3 regions of the Clostridium moutaii genome follow, and region 2 is predicted to be linked to each of the others. Evidence: predicted binding sites of a transcription regulator. Region 2 holds the regulator's gene; each other region holds the start of a gene.
What was found. The regulator NrdR, encoded in region 2, represses ribonucleotide reductase genes. The targets are predictions, from matches to a motif close to CACNANATNTNGTG.

Region 1 (10,762 bases), on a different contig from region 2:
TAGATTAATAGTTAAAAGAGCAGTAGAAGTTGAAGTAGCAGTTGATGGTAAAAAACTAAATATAAAGTCAGCAGAAGATAATGTTGGAGATTTCTTAAAAAAAGAAAATATTAAGACTTCAAGATTGGATAAAGTGTATCCATCTAGAGACCATGCTGTTGAAAAAGGAATGAAAATAGTAGTGACTAGGGTTCAAATTAAAAACATGAAGGAAAGTAGACCTATAGAATATGAAACAGTTTTAAAAAATGATTCAAAGATTGAAGATGGGACTAGAAAGCTTTTACAAGAAGGACAAAATGGCGAAAAGGAAACTACAACCAGAATAATATATGAAGATGGTAAAGAGGTTTCCAGAAAAATAATAAGCGAAATTGTAAAGAGGGAACCTGTACAAAAGGTTGTAGCTGTGGGGACGTTAGCTGATAGTACTCCTTCTAGGGGTGGAAGCCTTAATTATGCCCAATCCATTAAAATGAAAGCAACTGCATATACTGCAGATTATCAAAGTACAGGTAAGAGACCTGGGGATTCAGGATTTGGCATAACCGCTTCAGGAACTGTTGCAAAGAGAAGCAGCGGAAATTACAGCTCTATAGCAGTTGATCCTAGAGTAATACCGCTTGGTACAAAACTTTATGTAGAAGGTTATGGCTATGCTATAGCTGAAGATACAGGTGGAGCTATTAAGGGTAATAGAGTAGATTTATTTTTCAATTCAGGATCAGAAGCTGTTAACTGGGGCGTAAAATGGGTTGATGTCTACGTAATTGGGTAGGAGCATGTGCTCCTATTTTTTCTTTAAATAAGTGATTTAGATCTGTTGATGTATGTTCACTGGATCAATTTATTACGAGGAGGAACTTTATGATAAAAGAAGTAATAGTAGTGGAAGGAAGAGATGATATAACAGCTGTTAAAAGAGCTGTAGATGCTGAGCTTATAGCCGTAGGGGGATTTGGAATAAATAAAAAGATTATAGATAGAATAAGGGAAGCTCAGAAAAGACAGGGAGTTATAGTGTTGACTGATCCGGATTTTGCAGGAGATAAAATAAGAAAAATTATATCAAAGCGAGTTGAAGGAATAAAACATGCATATATATCTCAAAAGGATGGAATAAAAAATGGAGATATAGGAGTGGAAAATGCTCTTCCGGAAACTATAATAAATGCTTTAAAGAGTGCAAAATGCCAGCTGAAAGAAAAAAGATATGAATTTAACATAAATGATATGATATTTTTTGGACTTACAGGAAAATTAAATTCCAAGGAAAAAAGAGATCTTTTAGGAAAAGAGCTTGGCATAGGGTATTGTAATACTTCCCAATTTTTATTTAGGCTGAACAATTATGGAGTAACAAAAGAGGAATTTAAAATAGCTGTTAATAAAATAAATAAAAGGATGAATAGGGTGAAATAATATGAGTGAGTTGTCTACGGAAGATATAGTGAAAAAATATGGCTTTAGGTTTTCAAAAGGTTTGGGGCAAAACTTTTTAATAGATACTTCAGTATTAGAGGATATAGTAAATAGTGCGGAAATAGATAAAGAAGATTTGGTTGTAGAAATAGGTCCGGGAGTTGGGAACTTAACAAGGGAACTTTTAAAGGCCGCAAAAATGGTATGCGCAATTGAGGTGGACGTGAATTTGATTCCTATTTTAAAAGAGGAGTTAAAAGAGTTTACCAATCTTCAGTTAATACATAAAGATGTACTAAAGATGGACTTTTCCCAAATAATAAATGATGAGAGTAGTGTAAAGATTGTAGCAAATCTACCGTATTATGTAACCACACCTATTATTGCAAAATTATTAAATGATCATTATAATTTTAAAACCTTAACCATAATGATACAAAAAGAGGTGGGAGAAAGAATTGCAGCCAAACCTGATTGTAAGGAATATGGTGCACTATCTATACTTGTTCAATATTATTGTGATGTTGAATTGATAAGAAGAGTAGGAGCTTCTTCATTTATCCCAAGGCCTAAGGTGGATTCCATAGTTATAAAATTGATTAAATTGAGTAAACCAAGAGTTGGAGTTAAAGATGAAAAGTTGTTTTTTAAAATTGTAAGATGTGCTTTTAATATGAGGAGAAAGACTTTGTGGAATGCCCTAAAGGTATTAAAGATTCCTAAAGAGCATATGGAAGAAACCTTTAATATGGCTGAAATTGATCCTAAAAGAAGAGGAGAGACATTGTCTGTTGAGGAATTTGGTAAATTATCCGACTGTATACATGAAGTATCCGCTAATTTATAATCAGTGTAGTACGATTTTTATATAGAAGTTAAAACTATTTGTTCACTTTTTGGAAGTTACTTCATATATTATAATGAATATAATATATGGAGGTATAGGAAGTTGGCACAAAAAAAGAGTTATAGTAGATACTTTATAATATTACAAGAAGACGAAAAAGGGTACTCTTTAGCTTCTGATAAGATTGCTTCAGGATATGCAAAATTGGAGATGAAGAATGAAAAGTGCAAAATATCGTATTACGTACAAAATTTAAAAAAGGAAAAAACACCGTATTATATGATACTTATATGTAATAAAAAGGATATGAAAAATATAATTAAAATAGGTGAAATGAACATAGATGATTATGGAAGAGCGGATATATGCTATGAATATCCTATGAGTAATGTGGCTGGTAGCGGTGTATCCATGGATAAGGTGTCAGGAGCCGCTATAGTCAGAATGCTGGATAATAACATAGTATCTGTAATGAGCGGATTTGCAAGTACAGAAATACCTGAATGGAAAACCTTTAGGATATTAGAGGACAGAAGTAAGAACTTAAAAGAAAAAGAAAATAAGGATGTTGAAGAATTAAAGACCGTTAAGCCAGAAAAGGTTGAGGACAAGAGTATATTTGATAAATATGAAGAAAGCATAGAAAGAGCTAAGACCAATAAAGAAAATATAAAAGAAGATGAAAAAGATATAAAAGATATAAAAGAAGCACATTTAGGTGAGAAGGAAGAAAAATTAGATAATGTAGTACAGGTTGAAGATTCAGAAGAAAAGAAAGTATGTAAAAAATCAGAAGATGAAAAAGATATGAATAAAGAAATCCCTAATTATGAGAAAGATAACGATGAAGTAGAGAAAAATAATAAGGAAGTTATTGAAGATGTTTTTGAATCAAAAATTAAAAAGGATCTTGAAATGGAAGATATAGAATATGAGATACCAAAAGAGGATAGTTCTATATATGTAGATGATTCCAGCACTGAGGCGTATGAAAAGGCGGAGTTAAATAGACATAAATATGAAAATAAAGAAGGCATGAGTGAATCGGTAAATTACCCCAAGGGTCCTGAGGGAGACTTTTTCAACAATCTTACGAATGGATTTAAGGAGACCAAAAACATAAGTAAAGAATTGAAAAGATGTAAGTGGTATAAGGTACCGGTAAGTTCCATGGAAGATATGTATAATATGAACGATTATAATAAGTATGCTTTAATATATTATCCTATGATAGGGTACTATCCATATATAAAAAAACATTGCCAGTATTTAATGGGATATAAATGTGATAAAAAGGGTAGAGTAAAGTATTTAATATATGGGATTTTGGGCACTAAGGATAAAAGAGATCAGCCTTATGGAGGTAAATCTGGGTTTGTCACATGGATATCTTTAAAAGATAAAAATAAAACAGGGTATTGGCTGATGTTTTATGATTTTAAAACAAACACAGTAATAATACCTGTAAGAAAATAATATTATGGCGCCTTTTATGAAAGTGATATTGATAAATAAAAGAAAACTTGGAGTTACAATAATTATAATAGGGCTTATGATAATTTTATTCGGACTTGAAAAAAACTTTGATATGAAATTAAAGTTCACAGCTTTAATGCAAAATGATATAAAATCTTTAACTCAGTACAGCGGATTAAAAAATAGATTAAAATATAAATTGCCATCTAATTGGATTTGTAGAAATCAGGATATATTTGGAGATGAAATAGTATACCACAGTGACTTCAAAAGTGCAGACAGTAAAATAAATGGTTTTGTTCAAGTTTGGAATTTAAAGGGGGATTTAAAAGTATTTTTGCAAAACAGCAAAAGTATATCTGAAGAACAGAATTTATATAAAGATTATAATATAAGAAGAATTAATATAAATGGCAGTGATGGGTATTTGGTTGAATATACTATTACAAAAGAAATTGGAGATAGCTACAGAGGTATAGAATATTTTTTAGAAAAGGGGAAGCAATTTTGCAGATTTTCTTTTTTTGTAAAGGACACGGATTTCAAGGAGAATATGCCTACTATATTTGAAACTATTGTAAAAACTTTAGAGTATAAATAGTAAAGTATTATATTTTATCCCTTTCAGGTTTAATTGCATGAAAGGGGATTTTTTTGCTATAAGTATGTTATAATATTCATAGATTTTTTAGCATAGAAAGGGGTTGAAATCCCATGCTGCAAATGAAGTGATAGATAGAAATTTACATATTAAAAAATTGATAATATTTTAGCAGCAGGTGAGAAAATTGAAAAAATTCACTAAAGAAAGATTGAGCATATTTTTAATATTAAGTACACTTGTAGTAGCTGTTTTATTATGTGGCTGTAATAAAATAGATGAATTGGAAGTTAAAGCTGGCTTAAAAAATTCGGATTTTGAGTACATAAGACAGGGAAAAGTTGATAAGATAGTTATTCAAAATATAAGAGATCAGGGATTTAAATTTGTAGTTACTGATCAAAATGCAATTAAAGATTTGTATGATATACTGTCTTCGGGTAAAAAAGTATCAAAAAAGTCCTCCTTACAACCGGATTATATATTTGAAATAGATGAAGGCAATAATAAAATTCATAAGTTTAGTTATATAGCGGGTCTTGATAAAAAAGATTTAGGAAATCTTTATAGTAAGGATCAGACATATATTATATCAAAAAGAATAGATAGTGATATAATTAATAATTTTTGGAATATAAGAATGCCTCCCAATAATTTTAAACAAGTTTATTATGGCTCAATAATGAATACTTTAAATGAGTACTTTAAAGATAAAGACAGAAATAAAAAAATAGGAATAAATTTTAAAGATGATATAGATGGTGAAAGGTTTATATTATCCACTGAAGTAGAAGAATTTAAGTCAGATCTCAATGGCAAGTTTAAAAATGCTGGCATAGGTAACAATGATAAGGATAAATATGATATATGGGTTACAGTAAAGACTGAAGGGTATAAATCTACGTTGTATAAGGCAACTATCACATTCTGGGATAAGAAAAATGAAAGTGAAAAAATTTATTATATATATGATACCTATAGTGGTGGTGGATGGACTATAAATGTATCCCAGAATCAGCCAAAAGATTTTTAGAGTAATATTTGAGATAAGATAGCCAGTGAATAAATGGATTTATAAAAGAGGAGGAGAAATATGGGTAGTTGTGATAATTGTTCAAGTAAATCTAAATGCAATAGCAGAAGTGAAAATGGGTGTGATTTTATATTCCCAAAATACGGCAATATAAAGCATATAATAGGTATTATGAGCGGAAAGGGCGGAGTTGGGAAATCAACGGTTACGGGAATATTAGCAGTAAAATTGAAGGCTGCAGGTTATAAAGTAGGAGTACTTGATGGAGATATAACAGGTCCATCTATGCCTAGATTTTTTGGAATAAACAATAAAAGGGCAGATATAATTCAAGTTGATAAAAACCAGGAGATAAAATTTTTACCTGTAGAAACCTCTTTGGGAATAAAGGTAATATCCTTAAATCTTTTAACCGAGGAAGAAGAACAGCCGGTTATTTGGAGAGGCCCTATGATAGCAGGAGTGTTAAAACAAATGTATTCTGATACAAACTGGGGGGAATTGGATTATCTTCTTATAGATATGCCGCCGGGAACAGGGGATATAGCCCTTACTATAATGCAGGAATTTCCACTAGAAGGGGTGGTTATAGTTTCTACTCCCCAGGACATGGTATCCATGATAGTAAAAAAAGTGGTTATAATGGCAGAAAAAATGAACGTAAATATTATAGGTGTAGTGGAAAACATGTCTTATGTTAAATGTAATAGCTGCGGAGAAAAAATAAGGCTATTTAGTAAAAAGTCTGCAAAAGAACAAGCTCAATATCTGGGTTTAAAACTACTGGAGGAAATGCCTGTAAATTCTGAATTGCTAGAAAGCATGGAAGATGGAAAGGTAGAGAGTTATATAAGCAATTCTTTTGAGTACAATGATTTATTGGATAATTTTGCAACAAAATTAAAATAATTTTAATTTGCATATAATAATCCAGTTTTTGGGGAATAATATAAATCAAAGATAATTTTATTTATATTATTAAATTATAACGAAAGAGGTGAAAGTCCTGTTATTTGTAACAGGAGAATATTATGAAAGCAGTAGTTGATAAAGATGTTTGCGTAAGTTGTGGATTATGTCCAAGTACATGTCCTGATGTTTTTAGCATGGATGATGACGGGAAAGCAGTTGCAATTACAGGTAAAGTACCAGAAGAATTGGAGGACTCTGCAAAGGAAGCAGAGGAAGGTTGTCCGGTTTCTGCCATTACTGTAGAATAAAAAAGAGTATATCAGGCTCTTCTTATGTTCGGGTTAAGTTTGTTCATAAGGAATACTTTTCGTACCTGAATCTTAGAAGAGCTTATCAACCACTCAATGGTAGCCTTCGGATAAACAGATTTTTAAGGTTCAGAATAAATAGAGATTTATTCTGAACCTTAAAAATGTTATAGGAAAAACTCATTGGGGAAAGATCATATATTTTAAATATAAAGTTATTACGGTAAAATTTATTGTTTGAAAATAAAATTAGAATATATTAAAGGGAGAAGTATTTTTGAACTTATCATTTGACATAGATTTGGGATGAGGATCTATGTTTACAGCATCCCCTATTTTAATGTTAGAAGGCAAATGAGAAGTACCTACATCAACAGTGGAGCCATCCTGAAAACTTATAAGAGCCTCTGTAATATTTAAATCTATTATTTTGCCAATCATAAAAATTTCCTCCTAAAGTTTAAATTTTTATTAGTTTTATCATTATTTAGATTATTATTCCTAAAATTTAATTTTAAGATTGATTTTCTATATGCGACATAGTATAATAATCAACGTGGATATACAAGATATAGTAGGTGGGAGGAATAATATATGCTACATGTTGTAAAAAGAGATGGAAGAAAAGTTGATTTTGATTCTATTAAAATCACTAATGCCATAAAAGGAGCTTCTGATGAAATAGGTCGTGAATTAAAGGAAAGTGAATTTATTGACTTGACGCAGAAAGTTGCCCAGCATATAGAGAAGTTGGATTTAGAAGAAATAAATGTAGAGGATATACAAAATATAGTTGAAGAGGTACTTATAAAAAGAGGATATTTGAAAATAGGATTATCTTACTCAAATTATAGAAAAGAGAGAAATAATATAAGAGAGATAAAATCTGATCTTATGAAAGCCATTGACAAAATAGGAGTTCAGACAGACAGGGACAATGCCAATGTTGGTAATAACTTTAGCGCAAAACTGTTAAGAATAGCAAGTGAATCCAACAAATGGCATAATCTGGCTACCATGCCAAAGTATTTGGCTAAAGCACACGAAAATGGAGATATATATTATCATGATTTAGATTCCTATAATTTGACTATAAATTGTCTTCATATACCAACTAAGGAAATGCTTCTAGGTGGATTTAATACTGGGTATGGAAATATAAGAAGTCCTAGGAGAATAGAATCTGCTGCAGAACTTTCCTGTATACTTTTGCAGTCCTCACAAAACGACATGTTTGGGGGACAGTCTCATCCGGATTTTGATAATGATATGGCTGTTTTTGTTGAACCTACAAGAAAGGAAATAGCCCGTGATTTAAAAGCAGTGGGAGTGGAAGAATATAAAATAGAGAAAATTTTAGATAAAAAGTTGAGAAGAAGTATAGAGCAAGCCATGCAGGGTATGATCTATAATTTAAATACCATGCATTCCAGGGCAGGTTCACAGGTACCTTTTAGCTCCATAAATATAGGTGTGCCAAGATCAGAGGATGCAGCTTTAGTATGTGAAATATTTTTACTGGAGTATGAAAAAGGCTTGGGTAAAGGTGAACAGCCAATATTCCCCAATATAATATTCAGAGTTAAAAAGGGTGTAAATAAAAATGAAGAGGATCCATATTATTATCTATTTAAGATAGCCTGCCAAGTGGCTTCAAAGAGGATGAATCCCACATTCATGAATTTGGATGCGGATTTTAACAAGGTGTATTACGATAAAGGCATAATACCCGCAACAATGGGATGCCGCACTTATGTCTGTTCTAATGTAAATGGGGAGGCAGGTGTAAAGGGCAGGGGAAATATAGCACCTGTTACTATTAATTTACCTCGAATTGGTATTATCTCCAAGGGAAGTAAAGATAAGTTTTTTGAACTGCTTGATAAAAGGCTTGAGCTTTCAAGACAATCTATTATGCACAGATATGATATTTTGAAAAGATTAAAGGTTAAAGACTTGCCTTTTGTAGCTGGACAAAAACTTATGAGAGGAGCTGAAAATTTAGAGCAGGATGATTCCATAGAGCCAATATTAAAACAAGGCACATGGGCAATAGGATTTATTGGACTTGCAGAAACATTGGTTGCATTAACCGGAAAACATCATGGCCAAGATGAAAATTCAAGAAGGCTTGGGATAAAAATAATTGCTCATATTAGAAATTATACGGATAAGCTTACAGAAGAAACTCATTTGAATTGGAGCTGTTATGCAACTCCTGCAGAAGGACTGAGTGGAAAGTTCATAGTTCAGGATAAAAGAATATTCGGAGAAATACCTGATGTGACAGATAAGGAGTATTATACTAACTCCTATCATATCCCGGTAGGCTTTCCAATATCTATAAAGGACAAAATTGATATTGAAGCTCCTTATCATAAATTATGCAATGGAGGACATATAAGTTATGTTGAAATAGATGATTATCCATCGGAAGAAGTTGTTAGAAATATAATCAACTATGCTTATGACAATACCAATATAAGTTATATAGGAATAAACTTTCATATAAGGTATTGTAAAGAATGCGGTACTTATTTGCATGGTGAAGATACATGCCCTAAATGTGGAAGCAATAATATCCAGGGCATATCCAGAGTGACGGGATATTTATCACTGGATGAAAGATTTGGAGAGGGAAAGATGGCGGAAAGGGCAGACAGGATATCCCAGGGAAAGGGAAAACATGTGTATTCTTAAGTTATCTTATAGAGGTGAAGTTTAGTGGCAACAAAAAAAGTCAGATTGGCAGGTATCGCCTATGAAAGTCTGGTTAATGGGCCGGGGATGAGGAGGGTGTTTTTTGCTCAGGGATGCAAGCATAATTGTAAAGGATGTTTCAACCCCTCCACACACGATTTCAATGGAGGAGAGTTAAAGGATACAGATGATTTGATTGAGCAAATTAAAATTAATCCACTGATAACTGGAGTTACATTTTCAGGTGGCGATCCTTTTGAACAGGCAGAAGAATTTGCTTATATGGCAGATAAAATTAAAAAATTGGGTCTAAATATATGGTGTTATACAGGATATACTTTTGAGCATATTCTGTATAATACACAAAATACACATTGGCAAGGTTTGATAAATAACATAGATGTATTGGTGGATGGAAAGTTTGAAGAAAGTAAAAAAGATAGCAAACTGAGATTCAAGGGTTCAAGTAACCAGAGGATTATTGATGTAAAGGTCAGTCTGATATCTCACAGGATTATAGAAATATCCTATAATTGAAAATTTGTTTTTAAGCAGGTATTGTTGATTTTAGTTGAAAGACTCCAATTAAATATATTATAATACTTCGTAGTAGGGAGTTGATAATGTGAAAGAAAATTTGGGAATCGAAGTATGTTCTTGTACTGAACTTCATGAAGATTGTATAGAGTGTGTTAAAAAAAGTATGCTGGATGAAAAAGTCTTCAGAAATCTTTCGGAGCTTTTTAAAGTATTGGGTGATTTTACTAGGATTAAAATAATATATGCACTATTTAAAAAGGAATTGTGTGTATGTGACATAGCAGAGATACTTCAAATGAGTCAATCTGCTATATCACACCAACTTAGAATTTTGAAAACATCTCGATTGGTTAAGTTTAGAAGAGAGGGAAAATCAGTATATTACTCACTAGATGATGAACATATAAACAGGCTTTTTAACGCAGGGTTAGAGCACGTAGAACACAATTAGTATTTTCTTAAAATATTTAAAAGGTGATTTTATTTAAAAATTATTTATAATCAAGTATTTTAACTGAATTGTATTCTTGTAATTTATTTTCTATAACTAGAGAATTGCTCTTAACTCTTTCTGCACTTTTCATATATTTAAGGAACCTTTCCAGACCATCCAATTCAAAAGTTAAAGAGGAAGTTTTATAATGTATTGGAATTACTATATGACTGTTAATGGATCTGGACAGTTCTGCAGCCTCTTTACCATCTATGGTAAAATTACCACCTACCGGAATCAACAGCACATCTATGCTGCCTAATTTTTCTATCTCATCTTTAGATAATATATATCCAAGGTCTCCAAGATGACATATTCGATAACCATCCATTTCTATTATAAATATTATGTTTTTTCCTCTTTTTGCTCCTTTGACTTTATCATGATAAGAGGGTATTCCCATAATGGGTATGTCACATAAATTAAAAGA
Region 2 (10,762 bases):
ATTTAACTGTATTTGAGATTTTATTGAAATGTGATAAAATATAAGAGGAAAATTAGACTTTTTGTGGAATATATATTTTTAATGGTTCTCTTTATACAAAGGAGGGAAATATTTTAATGAATGAATATATAGTCGGTATAGATATAGGTTCCTCTAATATTTGTGCTGCTGCTGGAAAAATGGACAAACATGCTGAAGTACAGATAATGGGCATAACTTCTTCAAAGTGTAGTGGTGTAAAAAGAGGAATAGTTGTAGATATAGATAGTACATCAGAATCTATAAAAGAATGTGTAAGTTCACTGGAAAGAATGGTGGACACGAAAATAACTGAAGCCTATATATCTCTACCAGGGGGAATAAGTGAGCTTATTTGGAATAAGGGGGTAGTTGCAGTATCTTCAGAAGATCGTGAGATAAAGAAAAATGATGTAAAAAGAGTTTTAAAAGCATCTAAAATAATTACGATTCCCAACGATAAAGAAATAATAGGGGTAATACCTCAACAGTACATAATTGACGGCTATGATAAAATAAAAGATCCTATAGGTATGAGCGGGTTAAGATTAGAGGTAGATGCACAGATAATACTTGCCCAATCAACTGTAGTAAATAATATTTTTAAAAGTGTAAATAAGGCTGGAATAAGAGTACTTGGAGTAGTATTTGAGCCTATAGCTATATCCGGTGTAGTATTGAAAGAAGAAGAAATTCAAAGAGGTATAGTTCTTATGGATATTGGTTCAGAATCCATAAACATTTATGTTTATGAAGGTGGAGATTTAAGAAGTGTAAGCACTTTACCTTTAGGTGGAAATATTATAACCAATGATATTGCGGTGTGCCTCAAAATTCCTGTTTCAGAAGCAGAAAAGCTTAAGATAAAGTATGGAAGTGTTGGCTCAGATTCACTTAAGGATAATTTTAAAATAGAGATAAATGCTAATTATAATAATAAGGTAAAGGTTGATTACAATATCTTAAATCAAGTTATAGAAGCTAGGGTTGAGGAGTTATTTTTATTAATAAATAAAGAAATAAGATTATCTGAGTATTTTGACAAGCTTTCCGGAGTAGTTATGGTGGGTGGTGGTATGGCACCGATAAATGGTGTAGTGGAGATTGGCAAAAGTATTCTGGGAAAACCTGTAAGAATTGGAATCCCTAAGTACATAGGAGCGGCAAGTCCATTGTATGCTACAGCAGTTGGAGTAGTAAGGGATGTTTCCAATTCTATGAAACTTAAAAATACCATGGATATGAATCCAACTAAAAATGATAATTTACCTGACTATAAAAAAATAATTGAAGATGAAGAAGAAACGAAAAAGGAAGATAAGAGCAATAGATTTATATCAAAAATAAAAGATTTTTTTACGGATTTTTTTTAATAAAGGAGGTAGAGGTATTATGTTAGATTTCGATGTTGATGTTCAACAGTTTGCTCAGATAAAAGTAATAGGATGTGGTGGCGGAGGAAACAATGCTGTAAATAGAATGATAAAAGAAGGATTAAAAAATGTTGAATTTATAGCTATAAATACAGATAAACAGGCACTGATGCTTTCACAGGCATCACAAAAAATACAGATAGGAGATAAACTTACCAAGGGTCTTGGGGCAGGGGCTAATCCAGAGATAGGACAGAAGGCTGCAGAAGAAAATAAAGATGAAATATCTCAGGCTATAAAGGGAGCAGATATGGTATTTATTACAGCTGGCATGGGTGGAGGAACTGGTACCGGAGCAGCACCTATAATTGCAGAGCTGGCTAAATCTATGGGAATACTTACTGTAGGTGTAGTTACCAAACCTTTCCCCTTTGAAGGCAGAAAGAGAATGCTGCATGCAGAAATGGGAATAAAAAATTTGAAGGAAAAAGTAGATACATTGGTTACCATTCCAAATGAAAGACTTCTTTCCGTAGTGGATAAAAAAACCACTTTAATGGAATCTTTTAAATTTGCCGATGATGTTTTAAGACAAGGTGTACAAGGTATATCAGATCTAATTACTATACCTGGACTTGTAAATCTGGACTTTGCAGACGTAAGAACAATTATGATAGATAAAGGTCTTGCACACATGGGTGTAGGCAAGGGAAATGGTGATAACAGGGCTCAAGATGCGGCAAAACAGGCAATATCAAGTCCTCTGCTCGAAACTTCAATAGTTGGTGCTACAGGGGTGCTTTTAAATATAACCGGCGGGCAGGATCTTGGGTTATTGGAAATAAATGAAGCTGCTGAAATAGTTCAAGAAGCGGCAGATCCTGATGCAAACATAATTTTTGGAGCTGTCATAGATGAGGATATAAAGGATGAAATAAGGATTACTGTAATAGCAACGGGTTTTGAATCAGATAAAGGAGAGGTCAAAAGAGAGACATCTTCGAAAACAGATGCAAATGTCTCTAAACCTATGGGTATAAGAGATAGTAGAAATGAAGCAGCTGCTTCTGTAGAATATGAAAAATTTAATGAGAATAATCTGGAAATACCTGCTTTCTTAAGAAGGCAGAAAAAGTGAGAAATTCACAGCTGGCAATCAATGTCAGCTGTGAATTTTTTTATTTAGCTGAAAATTTCAAGTGGTGAAAATCATAATAGGAATAAAAGGAAATTTTGTGACATATTATAGAAGATAAAAATATTGGCAGAAATTAAAAAATGACAAAATTTTGAAATGCATAGGTATATAATAAAAGCAAATAACAGGAAATAAGGGTGGAGGTGATTGCATATTTGGTTGTATATATAGACTTGCTAATCTTAATAAATTTAACAGTTGATTTTTTCTTGTTATATATTACTGGCAGAACTCTCAAATTAAAAATGAGATTTGGATTTATGTTTTTAGCAGCAGCCATAGGGAGTATTTATACAATTACGTTAGTTTGCCCAAGTTTAAGCTTGTTTTCCGCCTTTTATTTCAAAATCATAGTTTCAATTGTATTGGTTTATGTTTCTTTTGGCAATAGAGGTTTTATGGTTAATCTGAAAATATTATCGGTATTTATTCTCTATTCAATGCTGCTGGCGGGATTATGTATATTTATTCAATATAGCATATATTCTTACGTGGATGGCCCTATTATAATCAATTTTCCATATCAATGGCTTTTTATTTCACTTATGATATTGTATATAACTATTGACAGATTAGTGGTTTATGCCAAAGATAGGAATAGCTTGTATACACTAGTTTACAATGTGGATATTGTATTCAAAAATAAATGCGAAACCGTTAAGGCTTTCCTGGATACTGGAAATGAGCTTAGGGAACCAGTAACTAATTTACCAGTAATAATAGTTGAAAAATCTGTACTTGAAAATATAAATTTAGAAGGGGTATGTGAATTCTATATACCTTATAGGGTTATAAATGGTGAGTGTGGAAAACTTCAAGGTTTTAAACCCGATGTAATAAAAATAGATCTGGGAAAGGAAGTTAAATACAGGGAAGTTATAATTGCCATTTGTCAAGAAAAATTAAGTAAACTTGGTGATTATCATGCTCTTTTGTCCAGAGGAGTAATGTAATGTTCACAATTATATAAATAGTAAAAAACAATTGATAGTGGAGGATAATTATGCTTAAGTTAAAAATGTTATTGAACAGGATACTGGTAAAATTTAAATTTGTAATAAGAGATATATATTATATAGGTGGTAATGATGTACTGCCACCGCCTCTAAGTAAAAAGGAAGAAGAAGAATTGGTTTCAAAATTGGTTTCAGGAGATGAAAAGGTAAGGTCTACGCTTATAGAAAGAAATCTGCGATTAGTAGTTTACATAGCCAGAAAGTTTGAAAACACAGGGGTAAATGTGGAAGATCTGGTGTCAGTGGGAGCTATAGGACTTATAAAAGCAGTAAATACCTTTAATCCTGAAAAAAAAATAAAATTAGCTACTTATGCATCCCGATGTATAGAAAATGAAATACTTATGTATTTGAGAAGAAACAGCAAGGTAAAGGCGGAAATTTCTTTTTATGAACCTTTAAACGTGGACTGGGATGGTAATGAGTTACTGCTTTCTGATATTTTAGGCACTGATAATGATGTGGTATATAATTTTATAGAAGATGAGGTAGATAAACAACTTTTAGTTATTGCCATGAAAAAATTAAGTGACAGGGAAAAGGAAATAGTAAATTTGAGATTTGGATTGAACGGCAAAAAAGAAAGAACACAAAGGGAAGTTGCAGATTTACTTGGTATATCACAGTCCTATATTTCCAGACTTGAAAAGAGAATAATAAAAAGACTAAAAAAAGAAATAAATAAAATGTTATAAGGTTGTCTTTAGTATAAAATCTGGCCTCTTAGTAAATACTTAAAATGCTATATATTCTAAAGGGGCTGATTACATGATAATTAATAAGGTTGAGATTTGTGGCGTAAATACATCAAAATTGCCAGTTCTAAAAGGAAAGGAAATGAAAGAGCTTTTAATAAAAATGCAGCAAGGAGACAATAGTGCTAGAGAAAAATTTATAAAAGGCAATTTAAGATTGGTGTTAAGTGTAATACAGAGGTTTAACAATAGGGGAGAAAATGTAGATGATCTATTTCAAGTAGGATGTATAGGACTTATGAAAGCTATTGACAACTTTGATTTAAGTCAAAATGTTAAATTTTCAACTTATGCGGTTCCTATGATTATAGGTGAGATAAGAAGATACTTGAGGGACAACAACTCAATAAGAGTAAGTAGATCACTTAGAGACATTGCCTATAGAGCACTTCAAGTTAGAGATAGATTAATAAGAGAAAATAACAAGGAACCAACTATATCTCAAATAGCTAAGGAATTACAAATACCTAGAGAAGAGGTGGTATTTGCATTAGATGCAATTCAGGATCCGGTATCTTTATTTGAACCCATATATCATGATGGAGGAGATGCCATTTATGTAATGGATCAGATAAGTGATACTAAAAATGTAGATGAAAATTGGCTTGAAAATATAGCTATAAAGGAAGCTATGAAAAAATTAAACAATAGGGAAAAATTGATTCTTAATTTGAGATTTTTTGATGGGAGAACTCAAATGGAGGTGGCAGATGAAATAGGAATATCTCAAGCTCAAGTATCTAGGCTGGAAAAGACTGCATTAAGGCACATGAGGAATTATATATAAGAGCTAAAGATATATTAAATTGAATTTTTGTGTTTTATAAAAAAGGATGGAGGGGTGTACATATATGGATATGGAAGGTGATTTATTTTCCTTAACTAATTTAAAAGATATGGAAATTATAGATGTAAACACTGGTACAAAATTGGGGTTTATAAAGGATTTAAAGATAGACTGTGACGAACATAGAATAATATCTGTTGTTTTGCCTTCTCAGACTTCTAAAATATCCTTATTTAGCAAAAATGAAGATATAGAAGTACCCTGGGAAAATATAAAAAAAATAGGGGTGGATGTAATTTTAATAGATGGAGAAAAATTGGCAGATAAAGTTTAAAAAAATTCTGTATTATCTAAATAAAATCATAGTGTAAATTGCAATAATTAAAATAAATAGTAGAATCTTCAGCAAAAAGGTGTATAATTACTTATATATTATATTATACAAAGGACGTGAATTAAGGTGAAATGCCCTTATTGTGGATATGGAGAAAGTAAGGTAGTGGACTCTAGATCTACAGATGATGATATGGCTATAAGGAGACGAAGAGAGTGTTTAAACTGTAATAAAAGATATACTACTTATGAAAAAATTGAAAATGTACCATTGTTAGTCATAAAGAAAGATATGAATAGAGAGTATTTTGATAGAAATAAAATATTGAACGGACTTATAAAGGCATGTCAAAAGCGACCTGTTTCAAGAAAACAAATTGAGAGCATAGCAGATGAAGTGGAGAAAAAAATAAATAATAAAATGCTTACGGAGATAAGTTCTTCTGAAATAGGAGAAATGATTATGGAGAGCTTAAAAAAGGTGGATGAAGTATCTTATGTAAGATTCGCATCTGTTTACAGACAATTCAAAGATATAAATACTTTTATGGAAGAGATAAAAAATCTTATTTCCAATAAATAAAATGGTATGCACATGCATATCATTTTATTTATGTTAAATTTAAGTTGAAAAGGTTAAGTTTTTAAATATATTTCCAGTTATCATTAAATGATGTTAAAATATATTTAAAGTATTTTTACATAAAGTAATTCTTAGATTCAGGTGGATTTTACTCATAGGGAATGATTTTGTACCTGAACCTTATTAACAGTATTCTTAGTGTCTTTAGCACTTAGAATACGTTATCCTTTAGGGGAAGAACGTATCCAGAGGCAGCAGTGCTTATCCCCCACTTTACGAAGTTGGGGATGTTAGCAATGGCAGCCTTCGAATAAAATTAATTTGGAGGATAATATGAAAAAATTTGCAATTGGACCATATGAATTTATAAGTGTAGATTTTCAAGGAGCAAAAGCAGTATTTTCGACAGCTAAAAATAATTTGAATTTTAATAAAGCAGAAAATTCAGGAAAAAGAAATATTGAAAACCTAAAAAACTGGTTTGAATTAAAGAATGTAGGGTATTTGAATCAGGTTCATGGATGTAAAGTTATTGATTACAATAATGAGATGGAGGATGGAGATGGTATAATTACAAATAAGCCATATACAGCTGTCGGAGTTTTTAATGCGGATTGTGTTCCAGTACTTATATATGATAAAAAAGAAAAAGTAATAGCTGCAGTTCACAGTGGATGGAAGGGAACACTAGCATGCATTGTTTCTAAAGCAATTGAAAAGCTTCAAAGAGATTTTAAAAGTAAACCGGAGAATTTGCAGGTATGTGTAGGACCTCATATTCACAGTTGTTGTTACGAGGTGGGAGAAGAATTGATAGATAAATTTAAAAATTCATCTTTTTACAGAGGCAAAGATATATCTGAGGGTAGAAATTTAGATTTGAAAAAGTGCATATTATATCAATTGCAGGAAAAAGGAGTTAAAGAAAAAAATATAAATTATCTGGATATTTGTACGGTATGTGATGGTGAATTCCAATTATATTCTTACAGAAGAGATAAAAATACGGGAAGAATGTTTTCATTTATTTATTTGAATCCACTTGCTGAATAAGCCTAACAGTTGTACAATGCAGTTGATTATTAATCATTAACTGTATCATGGAGGTGTAATATTATGTCACAGAAAAAAATATTGATAGTAGATGATGAAGAACATATTTGTGAACTCATTGGATTTAATCTTAAAAAGAATGGATATAAGGCTATTGTGGCAGGTGATGGATTAAATGGACTAAAGATTGCAAAAGAAGAAAAACCTGATCTCATTTTGCTGGATGTTATGCTTCCGGAGTTAGATGGTTATGAGGTTTGTAAAGAAATAAGAAGGGACAGTGGTGCCATATCTTCCACACCTATAATAATGATAACTGCCAGAGGAGAGGAGTTTGACAGAGTATTGGGTCTTGAACTGGGAGCAGATGATTATATAACAAAACCCTTTTCTATAAGAGAGCTCATAGCTAGAGTTAAAGCCGTTCTCAGGCGAACTGACATAAAGACCGTAGATAAAAACTATAGGTTTGGAAATATAAGTATAGATTTTGAAAAGCATGAAGTTATCAAGAATAGGGATAAAGTGGAGTTAACGCTGAAGGAATTTGAACTTTTAAAAATACTCATAGAAAACAAGGGGAGAGTTATGACCAGGGATTTTTTGCTGGATAAGGTATGGGGATATGAATATGTTGGAGAAACTAGAACTATAGATGTGCATATAAGACATCTGAGACAGAAAATAGAGGACTTGGATGGCAAGCCTAAATATATAGAAACCATTCGTGGAATTGGTTATAGATTCAATTCAGAGGAATAAGTGGTGATGGTGATAAAATGAAGAAAAAATTAATGTTCTCCATGTTGTGCACCCTTATATTTAGTATGCTTATAACCACCTTATTGTTTATAGTTATTGAAAATCGTGAGTATATTGAAAATATGGAACAAACTTTAAAATTAAATAATCAAATTATAATAGATGTAATAAAACATGAACCATCAGAGAATAAAAGCAGTTTTTCTACAAAAAAATTTAAAAATACAATTATAAGAGAAACTCTTATAGATAAAAGTGGAAAAGTGATTAGTGATTCAGTAGCTTCAGAGGAAAATATGGGTAATCACAATTCAAGAAAAGAAATACAGGAAGCCAGAAGAAATGGAACAGGTTATGATATTAGACTCAGTGATACTACAAATAAGAAAACACTGTATTTTGCCACCGTATTTGGAGATGGATACGTAATACGAAGTGCACTTACGATGCAGGCAATTAAAGGGTTTGAGGGTAATTATCTTAAATATTATATAATTATAATGATTTTTTCCGTATTGGTTTCGCTGCTATTTGCTGAAAAACTTTCAAAATCAATAGTCAGACCTATTGAAAAACTTCAGCACACTACTTCCAGTATAGCTAGTGGAAATTTTGACAACAGGGTGAGAATTAAATCCAATGATGAGATAGGACAGCTTGCTAAAACTTTCAACAATATGGCTGATAAACTCCAGATTACACTAGAGGATTCAGTGGATAAGCATAATAAGCTGGAGGCCATACTTAAGAGTATGGACAGCGGCGTAATAGCTGTGGATATGGAGTACAGGATAATAATGATGAATCCCTATGCAAAGAGGATATTTGGAATCCACAAAGACATAATAGGAGAAGAACTAATGGATGAAATAAGGGATTTTGAATTGGAGGACATATTTAAAAGTGAAGAGGACAATTACAGGGAAATTAAAATACTCTGGCCTAGAGAAAAAAGTTTAAGGATAAAAAGAGCCTACATTATTAATGGAAGTAAAAGAATAGGGAAAGTAGCAGTAGTACAGGATATAACCGATATAAAAAAATTAGAGAATATGAGATCCCAATTTGTAGCCAATGTTTCTCATGAGCTGAAAACACCTCTTACTTCCATAAAAGGATTTGCGGAAACATTGAAATACGTGGAAGATAAAGAAGATAAGAATAAATTTTTAAATATAATAGATGATGAGGCGGATAGACTCACCAGATTGATAAATGATATTTTGACACTGTCACATATAGAAAACAACGAAATGGATGAATCTGTAATAATAGAAGCAAATCGCATAATAGAAGATATATGCTGTATGATGAAGGCTTCTGCAGAAAAAAAACATATAGAAATTCAAAAAACACTATGTGAAGTACCAAACATATGGGGGGATGAGGATAGGTTTAAGCAGATGGTTATAAATTTAATAGATAATGCAATAAAATATACTGATAATGGAGGAATAGTTAAGGTTAGCACAGATTTTAGTGATGGCAACTATTTAATCTCTGTGGAAGACAACGGAGTTGGGATTTCAAAAAAACATCAGGAAAGGTTATTCGAAAGATTTTATAGAGTGGATAAAGCTAGATCTAGAAGTGCAGGAGGAACTGGATTGGGACTTGCTATAGTAAAACATATAGTTTTGGGATTTGATGGAACTATAGAACTTGAAAGTGAAGTTGGAAAAGGCAGTAGGTTTACGGTTATAATCCCCATAGATTCAAATAAAAATTTAGATACATGATCGAAAAATAGACAGCATTCAAATAAAATTAAAGCTGTCTATTTTTGTATGTTAATTTTAATTAACATTAATATAATAATACATTAACTTTGGTGGGATATTATAAATAATGTAGTAATCAACAAGAAATATTACATATTAAATTTTGAGGAGGTCTATAGCGTTATGAGAAAAAAAGGTTTTAGAGGCCTTATAGTAACCATAGCTGTTGTTTTGGCAACAGGAGTTCTTGCAGGTTGTGGTGGAAGTAAGGGTAATACCAGTGAAGGAAACACTACAAATGATAGCAGTAAGGATATATCAGGTTCTATAACACTTGCAGGATCCACAGCACTTCAACCCTTGGCAGAACAAATTGGAAAGACATTTTCACAAAAAAATACCAAGGCCACAGTTAATGTACAAGGCGGAGGAAGCGGCACGGGATTGAATCTAGCACTTCAGGGAACTGCAGACATAGGAAATTCTGATGTAACGGCAGAATCAAAATTGGATGCAAGCAAGGCAAAACAGCTTGTTGACCACAAAGTTTGTGCTATAGGATTTGCAGTAGTGGTAAACCCTGATGTAAAAATTGATAATTTAACAAAAGATCAGATACAGAAAATATTTACCGGTCAGATCACAAACTGGAAAGATGTAGGGGGAGATGATATGAAAATAAATATAATAAACAGAACCAAGTCATCTGGAACAAGAGCTACATTTAAAGATACGGTAATGGGTGGCAAGGATGAAAAAGAAGGCCTTGGCACAACTCAGGATTCAAATGGAAATGTAGAAAATGCCATCAAAACAACAGATGGATCAATAAGTTATTTAGCACTTTCATATTTGACAGATGCAGTTAAAGCAAATGTGAAAGCACTGAAAATAGAAGGAGTGGAAGCTAATTCCTCCAATATAATTGCGAAAAAATATCCCTTCTGGTCTTATGAACACATGTATACAAAAGGAGAGGCAAAAGGTGTGGCAAAAGCTTATATAGATTATGTACTCAGCAGTGAAAATACGGATACAATAAAGAAACTTGGATATATACCAATGAGTGATATGAAATAAAAAAAATTTCTTTAGAGATTTGTTTTGGCTGACTGTAGAAGCAGTCGGCCATTAAAATATAATGTTGAGGTTGGTGAATATGG
Region 3 (10,762 bases), on a different contig from region 2:
TATAGACAAATATCTTATGGAACTGGAAAAAGAAAATGAAAAATATAGCCTAGGCACAGAAGTAAAGGGTACGGTCTATGGTTTTCAAACAAACAACAGCGCTATGGTAGCAGTAGACAATATGTATAAGGGTGTTATATTGAATAATGAGTATTTTACAAAACTGGAGATTGGTGATGAACTCAATTTAAGAATAAAAAGAGTTTATGATGATGGTAAATTAGGCCTTACGCCTAGAAAAACTCCAAAATATGAACGGTTGTCCATGGAAGATATCATACTTGAGTATTTGAAGTCTCATGATGGATTTATGCCTTATAATGATAAAAGCTCTCCTGAAGACATAAAAAACACTTTTCATGAAAGTAAAAATTACTTTAAAAATGCCCTAGGTGGGCTTATGAGGCGAAATCTGGTTTCCCAGGATAAGGATGGAACAAAACTCATAAAAAAATAGAAACTGTATGCAGTTCATTTAGAATTGCATACAGTTTTTTTCTTTAAAACTATGTCATTGTTCACATGACAGCGACCCACGGCTTAACAAATAATTTATAATAATTTCAAGAATATACCTGCTATAACTACCGACGCAATAGATACTGTTACAAAACCACCTACCAGCATCCTTGGAAGCAATATATCCACAAGATAATTTCTCTCTTCCACTGTGGTGCCTACGGATTTACAAACTTCTGTAGTTATAATATAATCTGCCGGAAAACCAAAAAGTGCTGTAAGTGCACAGGCAAAAGCCATTTCCTTTGAGAATCCAAGAGGCCTTCCCACAATCATTGACATTACGAACATACCTATGATTCCCAATATTATAAGTACGATTATTGGCCCTAACATTCTTAGAAGCTGTATTGGTGTAACACTGGATAGTTGTGAAAATACATATGCCAAAAGTCCAACTATAAGCCAGTTAAAGACACCTGCTTTAACAAGAGATTGTTCTTCCAAAAATCCCAATTCACAAAAAACAACTCCAAGCACAAGACATATTACATACTGGTTCACAGCTCCACCAGTTAAATTAGACAACCACCCTGCAATCATTGATACAAAAATTACTTTTAAAAGTATCATAGGAGCAGTTTGATAAGCCTTTGGAAGTGCCGGTATAAGTTTTTTTCTTCCACCTTCTTCAGCTTGGAACATACTTCCTTCCTTTAACACCTTAGGATCAGGACCATTTTTTCTAAAATCTTTTATAACTCTTTTTCCTTCTTTCTTTAAGCACCATGAAGTAATAGGATACCCAAAGAAACTATGAGTTATAAACATTGCTATAGGAAGTACCGCAAGTGTAGTAATACCTTGAGCTTTTAACCCTTCCGACATAAGCAGTGCTGCCACTATTCCACCTGTAAGCGGTGGTGTTGCAGCTACAACTGTGTGCCAGTCAAACAATAATAATCCTATGGTCATAGTTAAGGCCATGATTCCACATACTCCACAGATTGCAACTACTACTGCCTTCCACTGATCTATTAATTTTCTCAGACTCATAAGAGTACCTAAATGTACAAGAAGCAGCCCCATTGCAATTTGTATAAATTCTTTACCAAAAGATGCCTGTGAAACTACGTCTTTTGGCACAAATGTCCAGAATCCTATTAAAAATAAAACAGCAGAAATAAATACTGAAGGAACATAAGCCTTCGTCTTTTGTGATACAATTTCCCCTATTAGTAAAAACAACATTACTAGTAGGAAACACTCCACAGATGTAAATTTCATTAAACTTCACCCCTTTTTAAATTACGAAAAAATCATTTCAGTAATCTTATTGTAAGAGCATTTATCATGCCAAGAAGTTTAATAAAATTTATTATAAAATTTATTATTCATATAAATAAGATATTGAATAGTAAATTTCATATATATTTTTTATCAAGCATTTTTATTTAATAAAATCACTACAATAATTCTCATTTGTCAAACATATTTTCTTCACAAAACCATTACATTAAATTTCAATTTTCAATCTTTTAATTTTTTTACTGTACAATAATAAAATATAGCTATTACATATTCATATATAATAGTTCTTGAATTTTAATAAGTCAAAAGCTTATATCAATAATATCTTTTCCCTGTTATTATTTTTTTTTAGATTGCAACTAAATGCATCAATATGTTACAATTTAAATGTAACATATTGATCCATTTAGTAATTATGATGTAGTATTTATTTTATACTTAAGAAAGGTGATATTAAAACATGAATGATAAAATCTCAAAATCAGAATTGGAACAGTATATATGCAGCGTAAATAACATGATATTTCATAATATTTCACTTCCCACTGTATTTGTAGATGTTAAGTGCAATATTTTAAATATAAATCCTGCTTTTGCAAAATATTTTGAAGTTGTATTTAAAGATTTGGAAGGCTGCTGTCTGGAAAACGTCATTCCCAATTCCAAACTTCCAGATGTAATTAAAACAAGAACTCCTGAAATAGAAAAAATATATAAATCCGATGATAAAGAAAATATTATTATTCACAGCATACCTCTTTTTTACAGAGACGAATTAGTAGGTGGTATGAGTTTATTGACATCTGAATCACTTGAAAATGCAGGTACATTCAATAAATTTGCCAATTCAAATACATCATTTCGTTCAAAATATACTTTTAATGACATCTTAGTAAATTCTGATGCAGGAAAACTATGCAAAAAAAGAGCGGAAAAATTTGCAGATACAAATTTCACTGTACTTATAACCGGAGAAAGTGGCGTTGGTAAGGAAATGTTCGCCCATGCCATTCATAACAAAAGCAAAAGACGACTTAAACCATTCGTAAAAGTAAATTGTGCCGCAATACCAGAAAATCTTGCAGAATCTGAATTATTCGGATATAATAGCGGCTCTTTTACTGGAGCTTCTAAAGAAGGCAGATGTGGAAAATTTGAACTGGCAAATGGCGGAACTATATTTTTGGATGAAATAGGAGATATTCCACTTTGCCTTCAGGCAAAGTTGCTTAGAGTTTTACAGGAAAATGAGATAGAACGTATAGGCAGCAATAAAATATTAACTATAGATGTAAGGGTGATAGCTGCAACCAACTGTAATTTAAAAGAAAAAGTGCTCCAAGGCACTTTTAGGGAAGATCTGTTTTACAGACTGAATTTTTTAAATCTTGAAATTCCTCCTCTTAGAACCAGGAAGGGAGATATAGCTGTTTTAGTAAAGTCTATACAAAATAATTTCTATAAAAAATATAATATAAAGAGGTTTTTTCCCGATGATATACTAAAGGCTTTATACTCCTATGATTGGCCGGGAAACATAAGGGAATTGACAAATATATTGGGGAGAATAATGGTAACTTCTAAAAACGAAATTATAACTATGGATGATTTACCTGATTTTATATTAAAAAACTGTCATCCAAATGATCCCAATAAAAATGTACATGATAAACTTTTAAAAGATTCCATATATAAAACTGAAAGTAAATTAATAATGGATACATTGATAAAAAATAATTTTAACAAATCAAAGACAGCAAGAACTTTAGGAATTCCAAGAATGACCCTTTATAGAAAACTAAAAAAATTATTTCCCGGTGAAAACAACTGATATTTTATTTTTTCTCCAGCTTTCTATAAATAAGTTTTCCAAGCTCATTTAAAATGAAAGGTATTATAGATAATAGGAATACAAATAACCAGTCATTTAATGTAAGTCTAAATGCTTTAAATACAGATGCCAGAAATGGTATCATAATTACCATATTTACCATAACTATCCCAAGGACTATTGCTCCGACTAAATATTTATTAGTAAATATCCCAATTTCAAATATGGACTTTTCACTATGCCTGATACTTAAAGTATAAAACAATTGAGATACGCTGAGCACTACAAATGCCATAGTCTGTGCATGCATCAGTGAATTTGGATATATCGTATTTCCTATATAAAAAGCAGCCAGAGTAATTACTCCTATCAAAATACCGTTGCCTATTAAGAATACTCCACTTTTTCCTGAAAATAATCCTTTTTTTGCATCACGTGGCTTTTCTTTCATTATATCCGGATCATCAGGCTCCACACCAAGTGCCAGTGCCGGGAGACTATCCGTTATTAAATTTACCCACAGAAGATGAATTGGTCTCAATACTGCCGGCCAGCCAAGCACTATGCCAATAAATAGAGCTATTATTTCTCCTATATTACAGGAAAGGAGAAATACTATGGACTTTCTTATATTATTATATATATTTCTTCCCTCTTTTACTGCTTCTACAATGGTTGAAAAATTGTCATCGGTCAATATCATATCTGAAGCACCTTTAGCTACATCAGTTCCTGTAATTCCCATAGCCACACCTATGTCTGCAGCCTTTAGAGAAGGTGCATCATTTACACCATCTCCAGTCATAGAAACTATATTTCCCCTTTTTTTCAATGCCCTTACTATATTTACCTTATGCTCAGGGGATACTCTGGCAAAAACTCTTAAATTATCAATTTTATCTTCTATTTCACTTCCAGATAATTTATTGAATTCATATCCCGACACAACTTGAGATGAATCTTCTGCTATACCAAGCTCTTTTGCTATAGCAAAAGCTGTATTTTTATGATCTCCGGTAATCATAACTGTTCTTATACCGGATTTTCTGCACTCTTCTATGGACTTCTCCACATTTTCCCTTGGTGGATCTATCATCCCCACCAGACCCACAAACGTCAAATCACTTTCCATGGAATCAATTTCAATTTCAGTTGAATCCACTACTCTAAAAGCTGTGCCCAGTACCCTAAGAGCATCATTTGACATTGAATCAGATGCAGCAGTAACTTTTGACTTTAATTCCTCTGTAAAAGGAACCATATTGCCATTTGCATATATGGACTTACAAATTTTAATTAAATTATCCACAGCCCCTTTTGTAATTATATTATATTTATCTCCAAATTTATTTAAAGTGGTCATAAGCTTTCTATCTGAATCAAAAGGTATTTCATCAACTCTGGAATGTAATTCATTTTCATTATCTTTGTATATATTAAATTTAACTCCTAATTCGAGTAGTGCAATTTCTGTTGGATCTCCAGTTCGAGAATCTTCAGAATAGGTGGCATCACTGCAGAGAACCATATCCTTTACAAGGGCAGAATGTACCCTGTTATTCATATCCAAATATGAGATGTCATTTAAAACACCATCCGCATAAAACCTTGTAACTGTCATCTTATTTTGAGTTAAAGTTCCCGTCTTGTCAGAACATATTATATTTACGGAACCCAATGTCTCTATGGCAGGCAGTTTCCTTATTATAGCATTCTTTTTTATCATTCTCTGGACTCCCACTGCAAGCACTATAGTGACCATGGCCGGAAGACCTTCTGGAATAGCAGCCACAGCTAAACTTATAGCTGTTAAAAACATTTCAAATAAATCTCTTTTTTGAATTACTGCAACAACAAACATAAGAAGACATATTATAAGAACTACAAATCCCAACATCTTACCAAGCTGTGCCAGCTTTATCTGAAGAGGTGTTGAATTTTTTTTATTTTCCTCAAGCATTTTGGCTATTTTCCCTATTTCAGTATCCATGCCAACAGCTACGGCAACACCTACGCCCCTTCCATAGGTAACCATGGTAGACATGAATGCCATATTTCGTTGATCTCCAAGAGCTATGTTTTCACTTTTCAGTATATTCTCCGCATATTTTTGTGACGGTACGGACTCCCCAGTCAGAGCTGATTCCTCTATTTTTAAATTTGCAGTCTCAATTAATCTTAAATCACAGGGTATATATTTACCTGCTTCCAAAATTACTATATCTCCTACTACTACATCCTCAGAAGATATTTCCATAATTTGTCCATTCCTTTTAACCAGTGCTTTCGGGAAAGAAAGCTTTTTTAAAGCTTCCAATGCCTTTTCAGCCTTTGATTCCTGAATTAGCCCTATTATTGCATTTAATACAACTATAATCACTATAATAACCGCATCACTTATTTCCTTAAGTAAGGCGGAAATTACAGCTGCTCCCAATAATATATATATCAATACGTCATTTATCTGTTCAAATAGGAGTTTTAAAATTGACTGCTCCTTTTTTTCAGCTAATTTATTTGGTCCATATTTCTCCCTTCTGATTAAAGCTTCTTCAGAACTTAACCCATTTACAACATCTGTATTAAACTCTTTTATTATCTCCTGGCTGCTTTTTTCAAACCACATAAAATCACCTACCTATGTTTTATTTTTTGAAAATACTATAATCTTATACATATTAAATAATTTATTATCACTGTTGCATAACAATTTTCGCAATATTTTATAATTTATCCTATAAATGCCATTGCCAAGAATCACTTTATTAGATATATATTACATATATGGTTATTGCTTATGATAAAATTATACTATATAGGATGAAAAAGCTCAATATATAATCACTTGTTTTATATAATGTGGTATTATTAACTGTATTATATTATTAAACTCAGTACCTTTTATTTATTTTTAATACAAATTTTAATACAATTCACTATGTTTTTATTAAAATATTATATATAATGAATATAATATATAATATTTAATCATCGATATTTTAAATAAAAATTCGGAGGTATATTATGGAAATTTCTAGAATTGGTGGAACCTCTCCTCATTCTTCAAGTAATAAAAATATAAAAGTAAAAAAAGATTTTTCCCAGAGTTTTAACTCTCAAATGGAAAAAAAATCAGAAGATCAACTTAAAAATATGTTTGATAATATTAAAAAGAAAGGGAATAGATTATCTGTAACCAAATGTTACACAGATGTTAAACTTTATAAAAAGATGATAAAAGAATATCTGGAATCGGTTTTAAAATACATGTACAATGTGAAAAAAGATATAAGTTTCTGGCAGACACAATATTTTATAACAGTGGACACTATAGATAAAAAGCTGGAGGATCTTACTGAGATGCTTATGAACGATCAGAAGAAAAACTTGGATGTGGCCGCTACCATAGATGATATAAGTGGTCTTCTAGTGGATATATATAAATAAAGTTTAGGGTCAAGAGTTTTAGATGATTTCTTCCATTAAAACTATATAACATCAAAAATTATCCATAACTCTTAACCTTTCATTTTTACTTTCTAACTTAAATAAATTGTTATATGACTGAGGCCAGCAGAAGGAGTTCTTCATTTTCATTATATATTTCATCAAATTGACTTATAGGAAGAGGATTAGTTCCCCTGCCTACTTCTATAGTAAATCCGGGTTTCCCATGATATTCTATAAACCAGTCCTTGTATCCTGAATAAGATGTTATACCAGTAGTCTCCTCCATAGTATACCCGCTTACACTGGAAAACATTTCCGCTATTCTCCTTGATTCTGGAGGAGTCAATGCATTATACTGCCAATAAATAACCCGTCCCTGACTATGATAAGCCAATACCAGTCTAAAATTATGGCTATTTGTAAATCTTACCATTGTCCTGGTTTCCGGTTCTGATTCAACATAAGGTCCTGAATATCTGGTAGGTCCCGGACCATACACACCATAAGAAGGTTCTGCCTCCTTTGAAAGCTGCCAGTTTGCATTATAATTATGATTAATATCAACCCCTCTGTTATTTGCTTCCCAATCTTTAGAGAAATCAGTACTACCACTATTCCATCTTATAAGATCCCTGTAAAAAGGATTGTCACTGGTTAATCCATTCAAAACAAGCTCTACTCCATCAGGGTTTACCATAGGTACTATATATATGCTGCTCCTGCTCCATATATCCCCTATATTGTATCCTCTTATATTTCTACCTTCAGAATAGGCTCTTGCAAAATTTTCTATAAATTTCATCAAAAGTGGAGTTGTTATCCACTCTAAAGCATGATGGGAACCATTATAGGATACCTGATTGTCCCCTACTCCAAGCCTCACATAATATAACTGTCTTCCAAGTACACTTTGTCCGGCACTTCCTACAGTCATAAATGGATATCTGGCTTCCAGTCCCATCAAATCCGTTTCCAGTACATTGTAAGTATAATTTATATTTGTATTCACTACATCCATGCTATAGGGTACTTTAATTGTGCTTCCTGGAATCAGACCCAAAGGTTCTATCAGCGGATTAGCTGTTATTATTTTATAAACTTGAGTCCCATATTTTTTACTTATGCTGTATAATGTATCTCCCGTTCTAATGATGTAATTATCATACCCCAGCATGAAACTTCTAAGTATCCTATAAGTATCCGGTCCTATTATTCCATCTGGCAGCAGACCATTGTTTCTCTGAAAGTCTTTAACTGCACCTTCAGTTTGTATGCCATACATTCCATCTATGGGTCCCGGATTGTATCCTGCCTTTTCTAAAGTAGCTTGTATCTGCATCACCTGATTATTTTTGGAACCTAATTTAAAATTGGGCATATTCAATCTCCAAATATTATTAACACTATATTTTATACTTAACTTATAAAATAAGTGATTAAATATTATCTGTGGACTCTATCCTTTAATAGCACACTACTTGTAGTTTTCAGCCTTTTTAATATACCCCTCTGCTGAATTCCTTAGAAAATTTTTTTCCTCTTCCGTAAGCTCTCTCACAACCTTTGCCGGTGATCCCATACACATCACTCCAGATGGTATCTTTTTATTCTTAGTTACAAGGCTCCCAGCTCCTATAATGGTCAATTCCCCAATTTCGGCATTATCTAAAATTATGGATCCCATACCAATTAAAGAATACTTTCCGACTTTACCTCCATGTATTATTGCATTATGTCCCACAGTGACATATTCTCCTATTTCTACGGGATTCATTCCTCCGCTGGTGTGAAGGGTACAATTATCCTGTACATTACTTCCTTTTCCCACATATATATAATTCACATCACCCCTGAGTACGGCTCCAAACCATATACTGGCTTTTTCATGAATTTTTACTTTTCCTATAATTTCTGCATTATCTGCTATAAAACAATCTTTATCTATTTCCGGCATGTAATTTTGAAATTTTCTTATCATATGACTTAATCTCCTTCGTATTGATATTTATTTATATTTTAACACTAATTATAAACTACTTGGAGTTGAATGAGGAAGTATTTTATAAGTTTATCTATCATAAAGTATAAATAAACTTATAAAAAGCATTCTATTTAAAAATCAGGGTGAAATATGCCATATATATAAATTGAACTTTTATGAAATATATAATATAATAAATAAGCACTATATGTAGTACTTATTTATTTAAATAAGTACTACATATAGTATTTGCTCTTTGAATATACATACAAAATATATAATTTCGATACAATAACTTATACAAGGAGGTAAATTATAATTGGATAGTATAAAGGACTTGTTCAAAAGATATTATACAAAATCCCTTGAAAAAAACAATAATAAAACAGTATATGATTTATTTAAATGGAAAAAAACAGATGTGTTTTTAAAAGATCATAAAACCCATAAAGTTCTGGTAGATATGAAAGATCTAGAATTTCCAGAGCAATATTCTCAAAATGCCTGTGACATAATAGCCTCTAAATACTTTAGAAAAGCTGGTGTTCCAGGAAAGCTCGGCTATGAAAACAGTATGAAATCAGTAGCCCACAGAATGGTAAATTTTTGGCGTGAATCTTTAAAAGATGAAGGATTGATAAAAACAGAAGAAGAAAGTTCTATTTTTTATGATGAATGTGTGTATGGACTTTTAAATCAAATGTATGCTCCTAATTCTCCTCAATGGTTCAATACAGGTCTTAAATTATCCTATGGCATAAAAGGTGTAAAACAGGGAAATTACTATTTTGATGATACCCTTAATAAAGTAATGGAATGTGAGGATAGTTATACCAGGACTCAGGCCTCTGCCTGTTTTATATTATCTATTGAAGATAAACTTTTAGGCCGCCATTCCATATCCGATCAATTTGTAACAGAAACAAAGTTATTTAAAGGTGGATCCGGAACCGGTACTAATTTTTCCACCATAAGAGCAAAAGGTGAAAAATTATCTGGAGGCGGCTCATCCTCAGGACTTATGAGTTTTTTAAAAGCATTGGACAGAAATGCAGGTGCCATTAAATCCGGGGGCACTACAAGAAGAGCTGCCAAAATGGTGTGTCTGGATGTAAATCATCCTGAAATCATGGATTTCATAAGCTGGAAATCAAAAGAAGAGGATAAGGTAAGGGCTCTTGGCAAAATGGGATACGATATGGATATTGATGGTGAGGCTTACGAAACTGTTTCGGGTCAAAACAGCAATAATTCAGTAAGATTTTCCAACGGCTTTATGGGTAAAGTAGACAGGTTAAAGGCAAATCCCGATGAGACCATTAATCTTACAGGGAGAGTTGACTCCAAAGTGGCAAAAACAGAAAAAGTAAAAAAAATTTGGGATATCTTTAATACATCTGCCTGGAAATGTGCAGATCCTGCCCCTCAATTTAGTGATACTTTTAATGCCTGGCACACATGCCCTGCTGGAGAAGACGGAAAAGTAAATGCTTCTTATAACAGTATTAATTCTACAAACCCCTGCGGTGAGTACGCTTTTTTAGATAATACTTCCTGTAATCTTGCTTCTATAAATATATATAAATTTTATGATACAGATAAAGATATTTTTGATATAAAAGGATATTTGCATATAATTAGCCTGGTTCAGTTAATTCTTGAATCCTCTATACATTGGGGACAGTTTCCTACTGAAGACATAGCAAGAAAAACTCATCTTTTTAGAACCA

Region 1: the regulator NrdR is predicted to act here: its motif matches at 7,163-7,176, upstream of AB8U03_RS04030 (anaerobic ribonucleoside triphosphate reductase).
Region 3: the regulator NrdR is predicted to act here: its motif matches at 9,235-9,248, upstream of AB8U03_RS02615 (vitamin B12-dependent ribonucleotide reductase).

The regions. Positions count from the first base shown of each region.
Region 1 is NZ_JBGEWD010000002.1:271,157-281,918, reverse strand. Features, by position in the region: gene AB8U03_RS04075 (3D domain-containing protein) at 1-778, shown strand, start outside; gene rnmV (ribonuclease M5) at 868-1,422, shown strand; gene rsmA (16S rRNA (adenine(1518)-N(6)/adenine(1519)-N(6))-dimethyltransferase RsmA) at 1,424-2,269, shown strand; gene AB8U03_RS04060 (DUF7922 domain-containing protein) at 2,372-3,745, shown strand; gene AB8U03_RS04055 (PsbP-related protein) at 3,762-4,346, shown strand; gene AB8U03_RS04050 (hypothetical protein) at 4,534-5,379, shown strand; gene AB8U03_RS04045 (Mrp/NBP35 family ATP-binding protein) at 5,440-6,288, shown strand; gene AB8U03_RS04040 (ferredoxin) at 6,411-6,599, shown strand; gene AB8U03_RS04035 (hypothetical protein) at 6,849-7,040, opposite strand; gene AB8U03_RS04030 (anaerobic ribonucleoside triphosphate reductase) at 7,194-9,299, shown strand; gene nrdG (anaerobic ribonucleoside-triphosphate reductase activating protein) at 9,324-9,836, shown strand; gene AB8U03_RS04020 (ArsR/SmtB family transcription factor) at 9,925-10,290, shown strand; gene AB8U03_RS04015 (MBL fold metallo-hydrolase) at 10,331-10,762, opposite strand, start outside.
Region 2 is NZ_JBGEWD010000003.1:102,256-113,017, forward strand. Features, by position in the region: gene ftsA (cell division protein FtsA) at 117-1,391, shown strand; gene ftsZ (cell division protein FtsZ) at 1,411-2,529, shown strand; gene spoIIGA (sigma-E processing peptidase SpoIIGA) at 2,745-3,542, shown strand; gene sigE (RNA polymerase sporulation sigma factor SigE) at 3,593-4,300, shown strand; gene sigG (RNA polymerase sporulation sigma factor SigG) at 4,374-5,147, shown strand; gene AB8U03_RS04855 (YlmC/YmxH family sporulation protein) at 5,212-5,481, shown strand; gene nrdR (transcriptional regulator NrdR) at 5,608-6,063, shown strand; gene pgeF (peptidoglycan editing factor PgeF) at 6,397-7,116, shown strand; gene AB8U03_RS04870 (response regulator transcription factor) at 7,180-7,878, shown strand; gene pnpS (two-component system histidine kinase PnpS) at 7,896-9,617, shown strand; gene AB8U03_RS04880 (phosphate ABC transporter substrate-binding protein) at 9,783-10,679, shown strand; gene pstC (phosphate ABC transporter permease subunit PstC) at 10,759-10,762, shown strand, end outside.
Region 3 is NZ_JBGEWD010000001.1:505,042-515,803, forward strand. Features, by position in the region: gene AB8U03_RS02580 (CvfB family protein) at 1-457, shown strand, start outside; gene AB8U03_RS02585 (hypothetical protein) at 553-1,746, opposite strand; gene AB8U03_RS02590 (sigma-54 interaction domain-containing protein) at 2,231-3,601, shown strand; gene AB8U03_RS02595 (calcium-translocating P-type ATPase, PMCA-type) at 3,606-6,227, opposite strand; gene AB8U03_RS02600 (YaaR family protein) at 6,626-7,048, shown strand; gene AB8U03_RS02605 (M14 family metallopeptidase) at 7,158-8,429, opposite strand; gene AB8U03_RS02610 (gamma carbonic anhydrase family protein) at 8,526-9,029, opposite strand; gene AB8U03_RS02615 (vitamin B12-dependent ribonucleotide reductase) at 9,352-10,762, shown strand, end outside.